4 regions of the Exiguobacterium sp. s130 genome follow, and region 3 is predicted to be linked to each of the others. Evidence: riboswitches for the same ligand, from Rfam matches in the RefSeq annotation. Region 3 holds a riboswitch; each other region holds the start of a gene.
The links. A riboswitch is a leader RNA that binds a small molecule or an ion and turns the genes downstream of it on or off. The one in region 3 is predicted to bind S-adenosylmethionine.
Positions count from the first base shown of each region.

Region 1: it holds a riboswitch for S-adenosylmethionine, as region 3 does, so the genes downstream of both, HZS85_RS01235 (methionine ABC transporter ATP-binding protein) here and HZS85_RS02210 (methionine ABC transporter ATP-binding protein) in region 3, are expected to answer to the same signal.
Region 2: it holds a riboswitch for S-adenosylmethionine, as region 3 does, so the genes downstream of both, HZS85_RS14405 (Na+/H+ antiporter NhaC family protein) here and HZS85_RS02210 (methionine ABC transporter ATP-binding protein) in region 3, are expected to answer to the same signal.
Region 4: it holds a riboswitch for S-adenosylmethionine, as region 3 does, so the genes downstream of both, HZS85_RS14105 (LLM class flavin-dependent oxidoreductase) here and HZS85_RS02210 (methionine ABC transporter ATP-binding protein) in region 3, are expected to answer to the same signal.

Region 1 covers NZ_JACSNI010000001.1:246,840-250,876, reverse strand. The annotation lists gene HZS85_RS01245 (alpha-glucosidase) at 1-766, opposite strand, end outside; gene HZS85_RS01240 (aminotransferase class I/II-fold pyridoxal phosphate-dependent enzyme) at 915-2,102, shown strand; SAM riboswitch class I at 2,165-2,269, shown strand; gene HZS85_RS01235 (methionine ABC transporter ATP-binding protein) at 2,352-3,365, shown strand; gene HZS85_RS01230 (methionine ABC transporter permease) at 3,355-4,020, shown strand.
Region 2 covers NZ_JACSNI010000007.1:13,792-17,828, forward strand. The annotation lists gene HZS85_RS14395 (alpha/beta hydrolase) at 1-685, opposite strand, end outside; gene HZS85_RS14400 (metal ABC transporter solute-binding protein, Zn/Mn family) at 855-1,823, shown strand; SAM riboswitch class I at 1,893-1,997, shown strand; gene HZS85_RS14405 (Na+/H+ antiporter NhaC family protein) at 2,079-3,389, shown strand; gene HZS85_RS14410 (hypothetical protein) at 3,429-3,632, opposite strand; gene HZS85_RS14415 (aldo/keto reductase) at 3,792-4,037, shown strand, end outside.
Region 3 covers NZ_JACSNI010000001.1:437,848-441,884, forward strand. The annotation lists gene HZS85_RS02200 (PLP-dependent cysteine synthase family protein) at 1-765, shown strand, start outside; gene HZS85_RS02205 (bifunctional cystathionine gamma-lyase/homocysteine desulfhydrase) at 758-1,924, shown strand; SAM riboswitch class I at 1,982-2,086, shown strand; gene HZS85_RS02210 (methionine ABC transporter ATP-binding protein) at 2,165-3,187, shown strand; gene HZS85_RS02215 (methionine ABC transporter permease) at 3,184-3,849, shown strand; gene HZS85_RS02220 (MetQ/NlpA family ABC transporter substrate-binding protein) at 3,882-4,037, shown strand, end outside.
Region 4 covers NZ_JACSNI010000006.1:91,452-95,488, reverse strand. The annotation lists gene HZS85_RS14115 (SRPBCC family protein) at 1-199, opposite strand, end outside; gene HZS85_RS14110 (ATP-grasp domain-containing protein) at 276-1,223, opposite strand; gene HZS85_RS14105 (LLM class flavin-dependent oxidoreductase) at 1,220-2,278, opposite strand; SAM riboswitch class I at 2,353-2,455, opposite strand; gene HZS85_RS14100 (DUF975 family protein) at 2,565-3,203, opposite strand; gene HZS85_RS14095 (DUF817 domain-containing protein) at 3,397-4,037, opposite strand, start outside.

The sequences.
Region 1 (4,037 bases), 190 kb from region 3:
CTTCTGGACCGACGAACGGAATCTCACCGACCGTGAATAAATCTTTCCCGGCAAGGACGTTCGCATGCATTTCCTGAAGGAAGTCGTGCACACCTGGTTGATTCCCGAGATACGATAGATTAAACGGATTGACGACATCCTCAAGCGAACGTTTTTTGATCAAGTTGATGACGTCCATCCGGAAACCGTCAATCCCTTGAGCGATCCACCAGTTCATCATGTCGTAGATCGCTTGCCGGACAGCCGGTTGTTCCCAGTTTAAGTCCGGTTGTTCTTTCGCAAAAGAATGGAAATAATATTGTTCGCGCTCTTCACTCCACGTCCACGGGCTCGGCGCAAAGTAAGACCGCCAATTGTTCGGGGGCGTCTCTTTCGTTCCATCTTTCCAGATGTACCAATCATCCTTGTCGTGGATTCGGTCCCGCGACTGACGGAACCAGTCATGCTGGTCACTCGTATGATTGACGACCAAATCAAGAATTATCTTTAAGCCGCGTGCGTGAGCCGCTGTGATCAACTCTTGTAGATCGCCCATCGTCCCCGCCTTGTCCATGATCGTGTAATAATCGGCAATATCATAGCCATTATCGATGTCTGGAGAACGGTAACATGGATTTAACCAGACGATATCGACACCAAGCGATGCGATGTAATCTAGCTTGTCGATGACACCTCGCAAATCACCGATGCCGTCCCCATTCGAATCCTTAAAACTGCGCCAATAGACTTGATAGACGACTGCTTCTTTCCAGCTAGCTCGCTTCATCTCCTCACTCCTCTCCCTACTCTCTATTCCCGCTCCACATATCTGTACCTGTTTATTGGACGATTTTTTTGAATTTCAAAAAAGTTCTTTTCTTTTGACTGAATATTCGTTATCCTTGACGACAATACTACGAAGGAGGCACATATCCATGAAACATTTCGCTCCATCCATCGCCATCGATCGGCTTCCTGCTCCCGTTTTCGCTGAACTTGCGAACCGGATCGGTGCTGTGAAAGCTGCCGGACATGATGTCATTACCCTTGGTCAAGGAACACCCGATCAAACGACGCCCGTACATATTCTCGACGCCTTGAAACAGGCGATCGATGAGCCAACAAACCTTCAATATCCACCATTTCGTGGACATGATTTTCTAAAGCAAGCCGTCGCGAGCTTTTATGCGAACGAATTCGGCGTCACGATTGATCCGGCAACCGAGGTCGCAATTCTTCTCGGTAGTAAAGCCGGAATCGTCGCCTTACCACAAACGATCGTCAATCCTGGAGAAGGTGTCATCGTCCCGGATCCGGGGTACCCGGATTACCTGTCTGGAGCAGCACTTGCTGGTGCTTACCCGATTACACTTCCATTGCTTGAGAAAAATAACTTCCTGCCGGATTACAATTTACTTGATACGACAGATGTCGAGCGCGCCCGGATGTTGTTCCTCAATTACCCGAGTAATCCGACAGGTGCGACAGCGACAGCAGAAGCCTTCGAACAGACCGTTGCCTTCGCGGATGCCCATGATATTTGTGTCGTCCATGATTTAGCCTACGGCGGCATCAGCTTTGATGGTCCCACACGAAGCTTCTTGCAGACGGAAGGGGCGAAGGAGGTCGGAATCGAGTTGTTCTCACTCTCGAAACGCTTCAACATGTCTGGCTTCCGAATCGCTTTCGCGATCGGAAATCCGTCCGTCATCTCAAGCATCGAGACGTATCAGGAACATCTCTACGTCAGTGCCTTCACACCGATCCAACATGCAGCGACCGTTGCCCTGACGAGTGACCAAACATGTGTCCGTGAGTTAAGTAGCTTATACGAAACACGACGTAATGCCTTGTTCGCTAAACTCGATGCAATCGGTTGGAGCGGACCACGACCGGGCGGTTCCTTCTTCGTCTGGCTTCCGGTGCCTGAAGGATACACGTCCCAAAGCTTCACGGATCATCTGCTTGACGAAGCACACGTCGCCGTTACCCCTGGATCATTCTTCGGCGAATACGGCGAAGGCTACGTACGGATCAGCTTAATTGCTGACGTCGAACGGCTAGAGGAGGCCGTCGACCGAATTGGAACGCTCAACCTGTTCCGGACACCTGTTGCAGAATAATTCTGAAAAAACATTTGACAGATGGGAATCATTTCCGTTAAAGTAAATCCCAACAGCATAACTACTTATCGAGAGCGACCGAGGGATTAGGCCCAACGACGTCCGGCAACCACCTATCAGGAACGGTGCCACATCCTACAGAATGGATTCATTCTGAGAGATAAGTTACGAAATCTTACACTTTCGTCGCTTTTTCTGGTTGCTCTGCTACTAGGAAAAAGCGACTTTTTTGTATGAGGAGATGAGCAGATGATTGAATTCAAACAGATTACGAAACGGTTCGTCCGAGACCGGACCCCGATTTTTGCATTACGAGATGTCGATTTGACGATTCAAAAAGGAGAAATTTTTGGGATCATCGGTGAATCCGGTGCCGGTAAGAGTACGTTGCTTCGTCTGATCAACGGTCTCGAGCATCCGACACAAGGAACGGTAAAGGTCGACGGTGTCTCGCTCGGCGGGATGTCAAAAGCAGATTTGCGTCAACTTCGCTTGCGGACAGGAATGATCTTTCAGCATTTCCAATTGATCCAGTCGCGTAATGTCGCAGATAACATTGCTTTTGCACTGAAGGCTGCCGGCGTCAAACGAGCAGATTTTCCGGAACGGATCCGTGAACTCGTCTCGCTCGTCGGACTCGAAGGATTCGAGACGAACTTCCCGAGTCAGTTGAGCGGCGGACAGAAACAGCGCGTCGGGATTGCCCGGGCACTCGCGAATGATCCAACCGTCTTGTTATGTGACGAAGCGACCTCTGCCCTTGATCCGGTCACGACGCTGCAGATTTTAGATTTGTTGAAAGATTTGAATGAACGACTCGGATTGACGATCGTCCTCATCACGCATGAGATCGATGTCGTCAAACAGATTTGCCATCGTGTCGCGGTCATGTCTCAAGGGGAAGTCGTCGAAGTTGCCTCTACATACGATTTGTTCAGTCAAGCCAAACATCCGGTGACACAACATTACGTCGACACGGCACTCCAGATCGAGCTACCGGAACGCATCTTGCAAGCGACACCGGGAAAGATCATCCGCCTACAGTTCACGGGCGAGAAGACCGGTGAAAGTACGTTGTCGGAAGCCATCCGTCGATACGATATCTCGGTCAGCATCCTGCACGGAAAAGTCGATTACATCCAAGACGTCGCTTTTGGTGTCCTAATCGTCAGCTTGACGGGATCCTCCGATCAAATCGCACCTGCCCTCGACTGGCTCGCGACGGAACTTCATACACTCGAGGTGATTCAGGATGTGGCTTGATCGTATTCAAACAATGTTACCTGAGCTCTTGAAGGCGCTCGGTGAGACGGCGTGGATGGTCGGAATTTCACTTGCCTTCGCATTGGTCGTCGGGATTCCGCTCGGGATTCTCTTGTTCGTCACCGACCGCGGATTATTTTTTCAAAACCTTGCCGTCCGCCGTGTTCTTGACTTCGTCGTCAACATCGTCCGGTCCTTGCCGTTCATCATCTTGCTTGTTGCCCTCATTCCATTAACGAAATTTTTGCTTGATAATACGATTGGTCCAACAGCAGCATCCGTCAGCCTCAGTGTCGCAGCGATTCCGTTTCTCGCACGACTCGTCGAAACATCACTGCGTGAGATTCCACCTGGTTTGATCGAAGCAGCGGAAGCGTGCGGTGCGAAACCATTACGGATCATCGTCAGTATCCTTTTACCAGAAGCACTCCCTGGCATCATTCAGGGCATCACGCTAACGACGATCAGTTTGATCGGCTTCTCGGCGATGGCTGGGATCGTCGGCGGCGGAGGTGTCGGTGACCTCGCGATCCGCTTCGGCTATTATCGCTATGATAATCTCATCATGATCGTGACGATCGTCGTCCTCATCGTCATCGTCCAGAGCATTCAAGCACTTGGGAATCAACTGGCGCGAAAAACAGATAAACGCTAATCATACATACAAAGGGA
Region 2 (4,037 bases), on a different contig from region 3:
AAACGTGCGTCATCAGCTTGCGCCATTCTTCCCGTCCACCTTTATAAAACTTAATGTGGGCAATCCAAGTCTGAATGAAAGTAAACAATAAAAAATTCGTCGGTGGATATAAGGCAATGACACCACTAATCAATGGCATGTGTCGTTCATCTCGCTCACCAACGAAAGCAGATGGGGCAAGTGCCGTCGTCAGCATGAGTGCAGCTCCGGCTGAGTCTCCCCATACCATCATCCGTCCTCTTAAAATGCGAAGATCTTCTGCTTCTTTGTTCAAAAAGCATAAGGCATCCCGTACATCTTCGAGATTATCCGGAAAATAACTGCCTTCTTCAAACAGACGATAATCGATACTACAAACAGCAACCCCAAGTTCAAGCAGACGATCAACGATCGGGCTAAAACAGAACAGATCCTCGCGCTCTCCACGAACGAATGCGCCACCGTGCGCGTAGATCGCGACCGGAAACGGTCCTTCCCCCGGCGGATAATAGAGATCGAGTTGTAAGGTACGGTCTCCCACTTGTTTGTAAGTGAGTGTCCGCGATGCGAGTTGTTTTTCTGTGATTGGCAAGGCAGGTTCAGTCCATCGAAGTAATGCACCGTAATTGTTCCAGATACTTGCTCCCGCAGCTGCCGTCGTTAGTAGTGCAGCTCCCCCCATTAGCCATGCAGTTTCACGTTTCACTTGATCACCTCCAAAAGACGTACCAATTCCTTCACTTTATTATCCTTTTACCCCGTTTTAAAAGAAGTCGAACGTCTCGGTATTCGTACTTGACGCTTCTCAAACGTTCCGCTATAGTGAAAAAGTCCAAATCGGAATAATTACGTTTTAATAACGGAGGTAACATATAATGAAAAAAATCATTCCTGCTTTAACGGTCGCATTCGCGAGCGCAAGTATCCTCGCAGCTTGTGGATCAAACACCGATTCATCGACTTCAGATGATAAAAAGACGGAAATCTATACATCGACGTTCGCAACAGCTGCCATTGCCCGTGAAATCGGTGGTAATCAAGTCAACGTCAAGATGATCGTCCCACCTGGAGCAGATCCGCACTCCTATGAACCGACGTCAAAGCAACTCACTGAGATTGCCAAAGGTGACCTTTTCCTTTTGACGGGTACGACACTTGAACCCTATTCAAAAAAAATCCAAGAGAGTCTAAAAGGCACGGACGTCCGGTTCATCGAGACGAGTAAGGATGTCACTTTGCTGGAATCGGATGCTACGCTTCACGCACATGAAGAAGAGGGACATACAGAAGATGAGCAGGCGCACGAAGAGGAAGGACACGATCATGGAAAATACGATCCACACGTCTGGCTTGATCCTGTCAACGCCAAAGCAATGGCACGTTCTATCACAGTCGCCTTATCAAAAGAAGTACCAAAAGACAAAGCAACATTCGAAAAAAACTTGAAAGCGTTCGATCAGCAGGCTGACGCACTCGATAAAGAGTTCAAGCAAGCCGTCGCTGACGGATCAAAAAAAGAACTTCTCGTCACACATGCAGCTTACGGTTACCTCGCCGAACGATATGGTTTCACGCAGCTTCCAATCGCCGGAATTTCCCCTTCCGATGAACCCTCACAAAAGCAACTGGCTGCTTTAGTGAAAGAAGCGCGGATGCATGATTTGAAATACGTCGCGTTCGAAGAAACGGTTTCACCAAAGGTTGCGCGTGTCATCCAAAAAGAAATCGGAGCTAAATCCGTGACGATCCATAACCTCGAGTCGGTGACGAAATCGCAGCAAAACAGCTCGTATTTTAAGTTGATGGAAGAAAACGTCCAGACGTTAGAACAGGCACTTCAGTAAAGTACAGTTGACACGCGTTACTCAATGCGGTACGGTAAGAAACGTGTTTTACAACAATTGAATGACTTCTTTTTATCGCGAGAAACGGAGGGACTGGCCCAATGATGTTTCGGCAGCGGACGATTTGATTCGTACTGTGCCAAATCCAGCAAGCGAAAGCTTGAGAGATAAGAAGAGCGTCTTTATTTCATAAAGACCTCCTTCTTTCTTGCGAAGGGGTCTTTTTTTGTATCTTTGAGAAACGAGGTGTCAACAATGAATGAAATGATCACGCCTAACAAATGGGCACTGCTTCCCCTCGTCGTATTTCTGGTCCTCTTCATCGGAGCCGGCATCTTCTATGACGACTTTTACAAATTCCCGATTCTTATCGCTGCTTTGATCGCGCTGATCTTTGCTGCAATCACGACGAAAGGATCGATTAATCAAACGGTTGAACGAATCGCAACCGGTGCCGGAAATCCCGATATCATGATTATGGTCTTCATCTTCTTATTAGCCGGTACGTTCTCTGGAACGGCAGAAGCAATCGGCGCCATTGATGCGACCGTCAATGCTGCCTTAACGTTCCTACCTCCGTCACTCCTGATGAGCGGTCTGTTCGTCATCGCTGCCTTCATCTCGATGGCAATGGGAACTTCGACTGGAACGATTGCTGCACTCGCACCGATCGCCTTCGGTATTCATGAAGCAACAGGCATCAACGTCGCAATCGCAGCAGCGTCAGTCGTTGGGGGTTCGATGTTCGGCGATAACTTGTCGTTCATCTCAGATACGACGATCGCTGCCGTTCGAACGCAAAAAACGAACATGCGTGATAAGTTCCGAACGAACTTCATGATCGTTCTCCCGGCTGCCATCTTGACGGTCATCTTACTCGCATTCGTTTCTGGTTCTGGCGATGCGGTAACGGCTAAAGCATTCGAGTTCTACAAATTGATTCCATATCTCGCCGTCATCGTCCTTGCACTATTTGGTGTTAACGTCATCCTCGTTCTCATTGGTGGTACATTGCTCACTGGCATCATCGGTATGATTGACGGTAGCTTCGGTTTAAGTGGGTTCGTCCTTTCGATGTCAAAAGGAATGATGGGCATGGCAGAGATTTCAATCTTGACGCTCCTCATGGGTGGTCTCGTCAGTTTGATTACGTTCAACGGTGGAATCGCCTACTTGAAGGAGACGTTGACGCGCAAGATTTCACAGCGTCGCGGTGCCGAATTCAGTATGGCGGCACTCGTCAGTGCAACGAACCTCGCAACGGCGAACAATACGATCTCGATTCTTGTCGCTGGACCACTCGCGGCTGAAATCGCCGATACGTATGAAATCGATCGCAAGAAATCAGCGAGTATTCTTGATATCTTCTCTTGTGGGATTCAAGGTATCATTCCGTATGGGGCACAACTCTTGATCGCAGCAGAGTTGACGAAGACAGCTTCACCAGAACTGATTCCGTATCTGTTCTATCCGTTCCTGCTCTTCGTCTGTGGATCGATTGCCATCATCTTTGGTTTCCCACGTCCGAAAAAATCAGTTGCTCAACAGGAAAAAATCTCTTCTTAACCAACGACAGGTCCGATCATGGTGATCGGACCTGTTTCATTATTTTTTCTGCTTCGCTTGTCGTTCTAAAATCAAATACGCGATTGCTGGAAGTGGAAACTGAAGGAGTCCCGCGCCTCCCCATACCCACGGGTTACGTCCTGATTTTCGTGCACTGAAAAACAGGCTAACTGCTTGCGTGACCAACAAGGCACTAATACTAAACCAAGCTCCCTTTGATAGCTTTTTATTCTTTTGAGCCATCCTTTCTCCCCCTCTTTCTGACATACGGTCAGATGTGATGAATTCTCTTTTATTTTAACCCATTCTATTCCTCCATGAGCATGGAAACGGACGGTTTCGTTCGTTCGTGCTAAACTAAACGAGCAAATCTAAACTACGTTTTATGAGGAGGAGTAACACATGCAATACGCAAAACTTTCAAACGGTATTACGATTCCCCAAATCGGATTCGGTGTCTGGCAAGTAGACGAAGAAACAGAAGCACCCGCTGCTGTTGCTGAAGCACTACGTGTCGGCTATCGTCATATCGATACAGCTGCTGTCTATAAAAACGAGCGCGGTGTCGCAAAAGGAATCAAAGAAAGCGGCGTGAAACGTGAGGATCTCTTCTTAACGTCGAAAGTCTGGAACGATGATATTCGTGCC
Region 3 (4,037 bases):
GCAATCGAAAACGGACATGTGACACCAGGCGGTACGATCATCGAGCCGACAGCCGGGAATACCGGCATCGGCTTGGCGCTTGCCGCTAAAAAATATGATCTTCAAGTCATCTGTGTCGTTCCGGAAAAATTCAGTCAGGAAAAACAGACGTTGATGCGGGCACTCGGCGCAACCGTCGTCAACACGCCGACTGAACTCGATATGCAAGGGGCTATCGACCGGGCAAAAGAACTCGGTCAGGAAATTCCGAACAGTTACGTTCCGTTACAATTCGAAAACGAAGAGAACCCAGTCACGTATCAGCGGACACTCGGTCCTGAGCTGATTGCGGACTTGCCGCACATCGACTGGTTCGTTGCCGGTTGTGGTTCAGGTGGTACGTTCGCCGGAACAGCGGACTTCTTAAAACAACGTCTCGGTACAAAAGCAGCGATCGTCGAACCGGAAGGCTCCGTCTTAAATGGTGGTCCAGCCGGTCCGCATAAGACAGAAGGCATTGGAACAGCGAAATGGCCAAGTCTCGTTCCGCGTGAACTCGTCGACGAGATTCATACGATTTCTGACCGCGATGCATTTGACGCGGTTCATACACTCGCTGCTCGCGAAGGATTACTCGTTGGTAGTTCAGCAGGTGCAGCGCTCGTTGCTGCGCTTGATATCGCGAAGCGTCACCCCGGCAGTACGATCGTCACCGTCTTCGCAGACAGTGCCGAACGCTACTTAAGCCAACAAATCTTTGAAAAGGTGGACGAAACTCATGCGTAAGAAGACAGCATTGATTCATGGAGGAACAGGTGTCGACCGGGCAACAGGAGCCGTCACACCTCCGATCTATCAAACAAGCACATACAAGCAGGATAAAATCGGTCAACTTAAGGACGGATACGAATACTCACGGACAGCGAACCCGACACGGACGAGCATCGAACGATTGATTGCGGATCTCGAGGGCGGCGCACGTGGTTTTGCCTTCGGTTCTGGGATGGCAGCGATCCATGCCGTCTTCCACTTGCTTGAGTCTGGCGACCACATCGTTATGACGGATGACGTCTACGGTGGTACGTTCCGCTTGATGCAACGCGTCTTACCAAAGTTCAACATTCAAGTGACATTCGTCGATACGACGGACCTTGCGGCAACGGAAGCAGCGATCCAAGACAACACGAAGATCGTCTACGTCGAAACACCGACGAACCCGTTATTGAAAGTAACGGACATCGCAGCGATCGCAACGATCGCCAAACGTCACGATCTTAAACTCGTCGTCGACAACACGTTCGCGACTCCATATCATCAACAACCACTCGCGCTCGGTGCAGACATCGTCTTGCACAGTGCGACGAAATACATCGGCGGACACTCGGACGTCGTCGCTGGACTTGTCGTCGTTAAAGATGATGTGCTCGGCGAAGAGTTGCATTTCATCCAAAACTCGACAGGCGGCGTGCTTGGACCGCAAGACAGCTTCTTGCTCGTCCGTGGTCTTCGTACGCTCGGTATCCGGATGGATGCAATCGAAGAGACAGCACATGATCTCGTTGCGTTCCTACAAGCGCAAGATATCGTCTCGAACATCTTCTACCCAGGACTTGCATCGCACCCTGGTCACGACATCCAAGCGAAACAAGCGACTGGATTTGGTGGGATGATCAGCTTTGATGTTGGTTCAGCAGCGAACGCAGAAAAACTCGTCGAGGCGACACATTTCTTCACACTCGCTGAGAGTCTTGGTGCCGTCGAGAGCCTGATTTCCGTTCCGGCACGGATGACGCACGCGTCGATCCCAGCAGAACGTCGGGCAGAACTCGGCATCACGGACGGTCTCGTCCGGATTTCAGTTGGACTTGAGGATGCGGAAGATTTGAAAGAAGACTTAACACGTGCTTTCACGTTCCTCGAAAAAGTTTCTGAAAAAACTGTTTGACAACAAAAATAACCCCTGCTAATATTCAGAATATATTCTACAAACTTAATACCGAAACTCTTATCGAGAGTGGTGGAGGGACTGGCCCGATGAAACCCGGCAACCGCGGATCTAATCCGAAGTGGTGCTAATTCCAGCAGACAAAAGTCTGGGAGATGAGAGCAAATGGTTTTGTGTACTGAAAAGTGCGCGCGTTTGCTCTAAAACGCGCGCACTTTTTTTATTTTAGGAGGGACAGTTGTGATTCGTTTACAAGACGTAGGAAAGATTTATCGCTCAAAGCGCGGAGCGGTCGAAGCTGTCGCGAATGTCGATCTGACAATCGAACGCGGTGAAATTTTTGGAATAATCGGTTATTCCGGAGCAGGGAAATCGACCTTGATCCGATTGTTGAATATGCTCGAAGCACCAACGAGTGGTTCGATCCAAATCGATGGTGTTGAGATGACATCACTAAAACCAAAGGAATTACGAGGCGTCCGTAAGAATGTCTCGATGGTCTTCCAACATTTCAACTTATTGTGGTCACGAACAGTTGAAGAGAACATCATGTTCCCACTCGAGCTCGGTGGCTTCCCGAAAGCACACCGCAAGGAACGGGTAGCGGAACTGATCCAACTCGTTGGTTTGGACGGACGCGAAAAAGCCTATCCGTCACAATTATCGGGTGGTCAAAAACAACGTGTCGGTATCGCTCGGGCACTGGCATCGAACCCGGACGTTCTCTTATGTGACGAGGCAACAAGTGCACTCGATCCGAAGACGACGGACTCAATCCTTGAGTTACTCGTCGACATCAACCAGAAACTAAAACTGACGATCGTCTTGATCACACACGAGATGCACGTCATTCAAAAAATCTGTCACCGGGTCGCTGTCATGGAAGCCGGTAAAATCGTCGAGCAAGGACCGGTTGCAGAAGTCTTCCGTCATCCGAAGCAAGCGATGACGAAGGAGTTTGTCAAACAATTGACGTCGCCGTCGGAAAACGAGTTGACGTTCGCGAAACTACGCGAACGGTACCCAACCGGAAAAATCGTTCAGTTGACGTTCGTCGGATCAACAGCGGAAAGCCCGATCCTCGCGGAAGTCATGAAGGATTCACCGGTCCTGTTTAATATCATCGGCGGAAACGTCGGTCAATCGCAGGAAGGGGCACTCGGTACACTGTTCATTCAGTTGATCGGGGAAACAGCAGCAACACAAGCGGTCATCACGAAGCTTCAAGCCAGTGATGTTGAAGTGGAGGTGGATCACCGATGATTTCATTCTTTGACAACCTAGACTGGGACATGGTGTGGGAAGCGACAGGCAGTACCGTTTATATGACGGCAATCGCTGGGGTTTCGACATTCGTCCTCGGTTTGATCATTGGTTTACTATTGTATGCGACAAACGAAGAATTATTGTTCAAGAATCGGGCGTTTTATTCAGTGTTGAGCTTGGTCGTCAACGTCTTCCGTTCGATTCCGTTCATCATCTTACTGATCTTATTGATTCCATTTACGACAGCGATCGTCGGTTCGTTCCTCGGACCAACGGCAGCATTACCGGCACTGATTTTCGGTGCTGCACCATTTTACGGTCGGATGGTTGAACTCGCGTTACGTGAAGTCGATAAAGGTGTCATCGAGGCAGCGGAATCGATGGGGGCGACGAAGTTCCAAATCATCTATAAAGTCTTAATCCCGGAAGCGTTGCCTGCCATCGTTTCTGGTATCACGGTCACACTCGTCTCACTTGTCGGTTATACGGCAATGGCCGGAGTAGTCGGCGGAGGTGGACTTGGGGACATGGCCTTCATCGAAGGATTCCAGCGTTCTCAAAACGATGTCATCGTCATTGCGACACTCTTAATCTTAGCGATCGTCTTCGTCATCCAAATCATTGGTGATTTGCTGATCCGTGCGATTGATAAACGTTAATTCAAATTTTATTCATATTGGAGGAATCATTCATGAAAGTTTGGAAAAAATTCGTAGGTACTGCCGCTGTATCCGTCTTAGCAATCAGCCTTGCTGCATGTGGTGAAAAATCATCAGGATCAGGTAGCGACGATAAAACACTCGTCATCGGTGCTTCAAACGTACCGCACGCTGAGATTCTTGAGCAC
Region 4 (4,037 bases), on a different contig from region 3:
CGGTCACGATATAGGTTTCGAGTCGATTACCCTGCATGTATGTTTGACGATACGTCGAACCGACGACACCCGGTTTTCGTTCAATCACCTCGTGCTGGACGACGTTTGGAATCAAACGCTGCAATCGCGTGTGATCAAACAAGTGCCATGCTTCCTCAATCGGGATATCGAGCTGTCGTTCTTCTCTCCACGTAATCATAGATCCGCCCCCTTTTCTATAGAAATACCCTGTCATCCGGTCTTGTAACGTCCGGTGACAGGGCGGGAGCAGATTCTTATTTTACTGTGCTTGTTTCAAGGGCTGCACCGAGGAACTTCGCTAGTTCGAGCATGCCGTAGCGTCCTGCAGCTGCCTCGGCATCCGAATTATAGTTCGTATTCGTATTGACGTCATACGTATAGATCGTACCTGACGCATCCTTAATGAACTCGATGCCTGCGACCGCGATTTGGTTCGCTTGGAGGAATGCTTCATACTTTTGGATGATCGGGTTATCGAAGCCTTCAACGATTTGGAACTTCATCGGTGTTTGCGGTGCTTCTTCACCGACTGGGCAGAACAAGTCGTCGATCACGCATGCATCCGCTGGGCAAAGCTCAAAACCTTCTGATGTATCGACTCGAACCGCATAGACGAACTTTCCACCTACGAACTCACAACGTGTGATGTACGGTTCTGGTGCTTGAATATACTCTTGAATCAACGTGATGCCATCGACTGGTTCGTCGAATGTCGGACCGTCGAGATAAGCTTCAAGTGCTTCAATCGAATGGAATAACTGGACGCCGAGACCTTTCCCGGCACGGTTGTGTTTCGTGATGAATGACGAAACACCGATCTCTTTTGCTGCTTGTACGATTTGATCGCGTCCGACGGCAGCCGTCGTCTTCGGTACACGAATCCCAGCCTTCCGCAACGCCGTGTATTGATTGACTTTGCTGACTTCAAGACGAAGCGCACGCGTTCCGTTAAAGACGGTCCGGTCATGCTCTTCTAACCAAGCGAGGACCCCTTCCGTCAACTCCGGCGCGTAACGATGCCCCCGCGTATGCGAAGACGCACTCATACGACTGTAAAAGACACCTTCTGGCGGCAGTTCATCTAACGGTACGATTCCTTCATTTAAGTGCCACTGCTCGTACGGCAACTTGAGTTCTTCGAGACGTTTGATGAGATGATCCGTCCATTCTTGGTTTTCGTGGAGAATATGAATTTTTGTCATGATTGTTGACCTACCTTTCGTTTCGCTTCGACCAGTGGCATTACGTCACGGGCAAAGCGTTCCATTTCTTCAAGTTGTGGTGAGAATTGTAACAAGAGCAACGTGACACCAACGGCTTCGAACGCTAGAATCCGTTCGGCAATCTGTTCTGGTGTTCCGATCAAGTTCGGTCGCAGACCACGGTTCGAGACGGAATAATCATTTCGTTCGACCTGTTGTTCGAGTTGCGATTTACTGATGAAATCTTGATAACCGGCATAACCGGCGCTGTCTTCCTTAACGTCCGTGATGCGTTGCCACTCAAGAAGCGCTTCTTCTTCCGTATCCCGACAAATGATGTAGGCAGCAAGACCGAAGCTCTCAAGCGGTGCGTGTCCCGTCGCTTCCCGGCGTATTTTCATATCATTGATTTTATGAGCTACTTCTTCAACAGTGCCTCCATGCATGACGTAGGCATCACAATGTTCGACGATCGTCCGTTTTCCGGCTTCACTCTCTCCACCAGCGTAGAGCTTAATCCCCGGACGCTGGACGGGTTTCGGATGGAGTTCTGCCTGTTCGATCGTGTAGTGATGACCGAAGAAGCTGTACGGTGACGCATCTGCCCATAGTCCTTTCATGACCGTGACGAACTCTTCCGTCCGGGCATAGCGCTCAGCATGTGCAGTAAAAATACCGTTGTATTGTTTTGCTTCTTCTGCCCACCAGGCTGAGACGACATTGAGCGTAAATCGCCCTCCACTCAACTGATCGATGTTTGCCGCCATCTTCGCCGTCGTCGCTGGATTATGGAACCCGGGACGAACCGCTGTCATGATCTCAAGGCGTTCTGTTGTTGCAGCAATCGCCGCTGCCGTTGTCCATGCCTCAAGACTCGGTTCCTTGATGCCTTTGATATCGTTCAAGTTCAATTCCGCAATCAACGTCGTCGAGAAGCCGATGCGTTCAGCTGTTTGTGCGACTTGTTTCGCATAATCGAATGTTGCTGGCATCTGTTCATCCTCGACGTTACGTAACCATCCCCCAAAAATCGGTAACCAAAAACCATACTCCACTCCATCGTCCCCCTTATCATAAAAAAACGCTCTTTTCGAAGTTCGAAAAGAGCGACGGTATCTTGTCCTGTCCGCTCTTATCTTCAGAAGGTATTCCTTCCTGGAAGTAGCACCTTCCGCCATAGCGGGGTTGCTGAAGTGTCTTCGGGCCAGTCCCTCGACTTCTCTAGATAAGATGTGTTGCATTCATCGTACAGAATTCATTGAACTAAAGCAACCATTAAACCGTCTTTTCCTATCGGATTTATTTCAAAGAAAAATCCCGACGTAGTGTCGGGATTCCGGATTAATATGGTGCGACGAAATCTGATGTTGGCTCTGGTGCTTGTTCACCACGAACACGATCATAGAATTTGGCAAGCGTGACGCTGAAGTATGGTCCAACCCATAAGACAGCAAGACCAAGTGTAACGATTACAAGTAATGCCCAACCAATGAATGATAGGAAGAGTAAGAATGCTTCCATCTTGTGACCATCCATGAGTTGGCGTGAACGCGTGATGGCCTCTAGGATACCGATCGATGGTTCATCTCGAAGGATGTAGAACGTCAACAAGTAAGAGAATGACTTGATGATACCAGGGATGATTAAGAGTAACGTCCAGAGCGCGATAAAGATGAACTGAACAATGGCCAGCCCCACCACTTTCAGGAACATACCATATGGCTCAAACAAATCCGTCACTTTCGTTTCTTCGCCACGAGCAATCGACATGGCAATCCATGTCCAACCGACTCCTACTGGAATCAATAAAATCGACACCAATGATACAACGAGATCTATACTACTAGACGGCTCATCGATATCCGATCCAAATAAATTAGGAACACCCTGAATAATACTAAACAGCAGAAAAGCTAGGACTGCAAATCCCCAACGACCGCTGAGCGACTCCTTCGCTGCTTTCTTTAATTGAGATGACATGAGTAAGGTCCTCCTTGAAAAATAAGTTCTCACCTTACTCTACGGCTTAAAATTTCTAATGTTTCACTCTTTTTTCAATAATTTCCCGTCTCGTTGCTGGTTGAGCCAAGCACGCTCAAGTTGTCGTCCACATGTTAGAACGAACGTTGAACATCGAAGCGCTTCATCGCAAACGAAATGTCATATTTTTCGTCTATGTACGCTGATATATCTCCACAGCCGGATCCTGACGCTTGTATTTCGCGACGATGACGATCAAAACCGTGATGATCACAAGCAGGAACCAAGAAGACAATTTTCCAAGATCAACGACTGCCCAGCCTCCTTCCTGATGCGGATAGACCCAGCCTTTAAAGAACGTCACGATGTTCTCCGCGATCCAAATGAAAAAGGCAATCAGTAAAAAGGATAGGACGAGCGGCATCCGGTAGATCGTCTGCTCGATCGTAAAATGAACCCATGACTTATAGAAGACAAGGACGACGAGGACCATCAATAGCCAGCGTGCATCGAAGATCCAATGGTGGGTGAAGAAGTTGAGATAGACGAGACTGCCTACGCTGATCGCAAGCCAAGGCGGTGGAAATGCTGTGAAGCGTAAATGAAATCTTCGGAACGCTTGACAGACATAACTTGCGACACTTGCATACATGAATCCTGCATACAAGGGAACACCAGCCACTTTCGTTAGAGCCTGTTCCGGATAACTCCAAGACCCAACGTTCACTTTGAACAGTTCAAGTGCTAGACCAATCACGTGAAAGAGTAAGATCAGTTTGAACTCTTCCAGCGTTTCATAACGCGTGACAAGTAAGACGATTTGGACGAGAAGAC